DNA from 2 places in the Latilactobacillus parafuchuensis genome. Region 2 is predicted to be linked to the other one. Evidence: predicted binding sites of a transcription regulator. Region 2 holds the regulator's gene; the other holds the start of a gene.
What was found. The regulator LexA, encoded in region 2, represses DNA repair genes until DNA is damaged. The targets are predictions, from matches to a motif close to CNAACANNTGTTNG.
Positions count from the first base shown of each region.

Region 1 (2,205 bases), 750 kb from region 2:
CCCCCTAAAATTAAAAAAACCGCATTTCAAGTTCAACATCCATCGATGAATAAACTAAAAATGCAGGTTTTCTCTAATTATTCTTATTCGCCATCTTTTTGAGCGAGCTTATCCATTTTTTCAGCATCTTTTTCAAGCATCAATGAATCAGGATCGATAATGACATTTCCAGCAGCAATTTCTTCCATTGCCATCCCAACCGATTTTGGTGATTGGTATTCAGATAACATCTTCATATCACCTGCTTCGATTTGGTGAGCTCGTTTACTAGCTAAAACCGCTAATGAATAACGTGAGTTAACATTTTCTAATAATTTATCAATTGAAGGATATACAATCATGTTTTAGTCCCCTATCATTTTTTTATATAAATCGATGACCCGTGGCACACGTAGATGTTCGCCTTCGATAATCTTTTCAATCCGTTTAACCGCATTGGGAATTTCGTCGTTGACCACTGCGTAGTCGTAGTTTTCCATCATCTTGATTTCATCAGCAGCTTTATGCATTCGCTTATCAATCGTTGCTTGATCGTCAGTGCCGCGTTTTTGAATCCGATTGCGGAGTTCCAACAAATCAGGCGGTGTTAAGAAAATAAAAACGCCATCCGGACATTTGGCCCGAACTTGCATGGCCCCTTGGACTTCAATCTCTAATAAAACGTCCCGACCAGCGTCCAACGTTTGGTTGACGTACTTCATCGGTGTACCGTAATAGTTATCGACATATTGCGCATACTCTAGCATACCATCATTTGCAATTTCTTGCTCGAATTCTTCTTTACTGACAAAATAATAATCAACACCATCTTGTTCGCCTGGTCTTGGTTTCCGAGTCGTCATTGAAACTGAATAATGAAAGTCACGAAATTCATCTTCTAGCATCGCTTGACGAACGGTCCCTTTACCTACACCTGATGGACCCGATAAAACGATCAACATTCCTCGATTGGACATCTGCGCAATTCCCTCTTCTTCATAAAATAGTTATATTCTATTTTGCACTATTTTCCGCTTAATATCAAGTCTACTTTACGTTCATTTCATCTAAAATTAAACGAAGTTGTGCGATTTCATCATTTGTCAGGGTGACACCCTTGCCCATCTTTTCATGATTGGGGGCCCAATCCCGTAAATCAAACTTTGGTTCCCGACCATTCCAAGCAATTAAATTCAGTTCTTTTTGCCAGCCTGCCTTATTTTGACTCAACACACCGATTTCTGCTTTAATCTCATATTCAATATTAGCCATCTTATCACCCTTTTTCTGTTTACTTAATTATACCCGAAAAAAAATAAAAATTGCGACTTGCAAATTAGAACGTTTGTTCGTATAATGGAAATACAAACAAATGTTCGGGGGATAATTAATATGGAATTCAAACAAGCACAGGTCGTCGGGTTTAGTCAGACACTCATCAAGCGGTACCAACAGTTCTTTGAACTTGCCCCGCTTAATCATGATTTCGTTGATCAACCACAGATGCAATCCAAGCAGATTGCCCTTTATTTGACGCAAGCTTTCCAACACCATTATCAATTAACCGTTCAATTCAACGTGCAAGACCACGTCCAACAAGTGACTGGTCAACTGATCCGCCAAATCAACGCAACGACTTACCTCTTAAAAGAAAGTCGTTCAAATCTTTATAAAATTGTCACGGCCAATCAAGTCCGCTACATTCTTAAAAACTAATCATAGCAAAAACGGTCATCGTCCAGATTTTGGACGATGACCGTTTTTTTGAACTTTATCAATTACAACTTCTTTTTAGCAGCTTCCGCTAATTCGACTAATTCTTGCGCGTGTTCACTCGTTAGTTCAGTGACTTCGGTCCCAGCTAACATCCGGGCCAATTCGGCGACCCGTTGTTGACCCACCACTTTTTGAACGGTCGTTTCCGTTCGGTCATGGTTAATCTGCTTTTTAATTTGATATTGATGATCACTCATCGCAGCAACTTGCGGTAAATGAGTGATACATAAAACTTGTGAATGTTGGGCAATTTGATAAATTTTATTGGCAATGGCTTGGGCAACTCGACCACTGACGCCGGTATCGACTTCATCGAAGATGATACTCGTCACGCCTTGCGATTCAGAAAAAATCGTTTTAAGGGCCAACATCAGTCGGGATAATTCCCCACCCGAAGCTGTCTTAGCCAGTGGTCGCATTTTTTCACCAGGATTCGGTTGGATATAAAAT
Region 1 covers NZ_CM143875.1:167,380-169,584, forward strand. Annotated here, with positions in the region: gene rpoZ (DNA-directed RNA polymerase subunit omega) at 84-341, opposite strand; gene gmk (guanylate kinase) at 345-956, opposite strand; gene ACVPPQ_RS01005 (YdbC family protein) at 1,027-1,251, opposite strand; gene ACVPPQ_RS01010 (hypothetical protein) at 1,372-1,695, shown strand; gene recN (DNA repair protein RecN) at 1,758-2,205, opposite strand, start outside.
Region 1: ACVPPQ_RS01005 (YdbC family protein) is a predicted target of LexA. The motif match lies at 1,345-1,358, and genes of this name have one in related genera.

Region 2 (2,205 bases):
ACGTATTGTAAAATCGCAGCGGCAAATAACACCACCAACCAAATCAACAACGTTTTAGCGGTTAATTTTTGAGCGGCCATTAAATCGACCAAGTTCCCAATCACTTTTGGTGGAATCACCTGAACAATTGCCACTAAGATTAAGAAGACCACGCCTAAGAAATAGCGGCGTGCTTCTTGCTTAAAATACCAACTAAGCTTTTTAAATATGCCCATAGTGCACCTCCTGTGAAAATTCAATATCCCCTATTATAACAATCTTACTTAACGGGGACAATCATCTGCTTTTTAGAACAAAAAAACATCGCCATTAGCGATGTTTCAACGTTGATTATTTATCGTTGCTACGTTTTTGTTGAGCCTTCATTGAATTCATCATCTGATTCAATTTCTTCTCTGATGGTTTTTGACCCATCTGCATCATCATAGCTTTCAACATCTCTTCGTTAACTGGTGGATTGTCTTGGAAATACTTCTTCATGTAAGCACGTGCACCAAAGAAACCTGCAACAGCCCCTAAAAGCGCGCCAATGACAAAAATTAAAACGCCTAATCCTATACCCATATCTTATGCACCCCTTCCTCTTTCAGTTCACTTAAATAGTTTACACATAATTCCCGCAAAAAGAAAGCGGAATTCTCAGTTTAATCGTCACGTAACCCTTTTTCTCGTTGAACATTTCTAACTTTTTCCGGTGTGACTTCTTGACCTTCCTTGTCGTAGACCTGTAACATTTCAACTTGTGAACGGAAACTAGCCCGGAAATCCTTGATGTAAGCGTCGCGTAATGTTTGCCGTTCCGTCGTTTCAGCTTCACTTAACCCTTCAGCTTTGGCTTTGTGAGCCAGCTCATTGATCCGATCCAATCGTTCTTGATTCATTACCATTTTAATTGCCTCCATTAAAATCTATTTCTCTATTTTGACCTATTATGCGTAAAAAGTCAAAAAACACGAACACTTGTTTGAAATAGCGCTATAGATATGCTACCATATCATTAACAGAATGAATGAGGTGCTTTTATGACTAGAACTGAATCCAAACAATTAGAAGTGTTGCGTTTCATCCATGATCGGGTTCAAGACAAAGGTTATCCGCCAACGGTCCGCGAAATTTGCGAAGCCGTTAATCTCTCTTCCACGTCCACCGTTCATGGCCACTTAGCACGTTTAGAGAAGAAAGGCTTACTTCAAAAAGATCCAACGAAACCCCGCGCCATTGAATTAACCGCTGCGGGTTTAAGTGCGATTGGCGCCACGCCTAAAAAGATTCCCGTTTTAGGCGTCGTTACCGCCGGTGTCCCCATTTTAGCCGTTGAAGAAGCCACCGACTATTTCCCCATTCCCCCAAGTTTGCAAACTGAACAAGATTTATTCATGTTAACAATTCGGGGCGAAAGTATGATTAACGCCGGTATTTTAGACGGTGATGAAGTCATCATTCGTAAACAGGCCAACGCCGATAACGGCGACATCGTGATTGCGATGACCGCCGAAGACGAAGCGACTTGCAAACGATTCTTCAAAGAAGCCGATCATTACCGGCTCCAACCCGAAAACGACACGTTTGAACCGATTATTTTAAACGAAGTTAGTATTTTAGGTAAAGTCGTCGGGCTCTATAGAGATCGAATTTAACTGAATCTTAAAAGGCCCTCCATCCGCCATGTGGATGAGAGGGCCTTTTTACTGTGATTTGACGGCACTTCTTTGATAACGTGCTCTCTCAATTAGCCTTTTCCGGTTAACTACAAAGCGGGCGTCATGACTAACCCCGTCACAACGCCCGCTTTTAGGCTCTACTCAGAAGTTAACCGGCTTAGTCAGCACTTCTTAATAACGTGCAGTCGCTCACAGCTTCTTGCGCTTAGCGACGTCTGGCAAACGAAGTCTAAAATACAGACTTCATTCACCAGACTAGGCTAATACTCAGAATCTACCCGTGAGCGTCAGCACTTCTTAATAATCCATTAGTTTAAAAATATCGTAGTCTTTGATTTTTTCACGGCCGTTTAAGTCGTTTAGTTCGATTAAGAAGGCTGTGCCGACGACGATGCCGCCTAGTTCTTCGACCATCTTAATCGTTGCGGCGATTGTGCCGCCGGTTGCTAATAAATCATCGGTGACTAAAACTCTTTGACCCGGTTTGACCGCATCTTTGTGCATGTATAGGGTTGATTGACCATATTCTAAACCATAACTTGCT
Region 2 covers NZ_CM143875.1:1,676,159-1,678,363, reverse strand. Annotated here, with positions in the region: gene ACVPPQ_RS08280 (ABC transporter ATP-binding protein) at 1-215, opposite strand, end outside; gene ACVPPQ_RS08275 (YneF family protein) at 331-564, opposite strand; gene ACVPPQ_RS08270 (DUF896 domain-containing protein) at 645-887, opposite strand; gene lexA (transcriptional repressor LexA) at 1,023-1,637, shown strand; gene ACVPPQ_RS08260 (adenine phosphoribosyltransferase) at 1,959-2,205, opposite strand, start outside.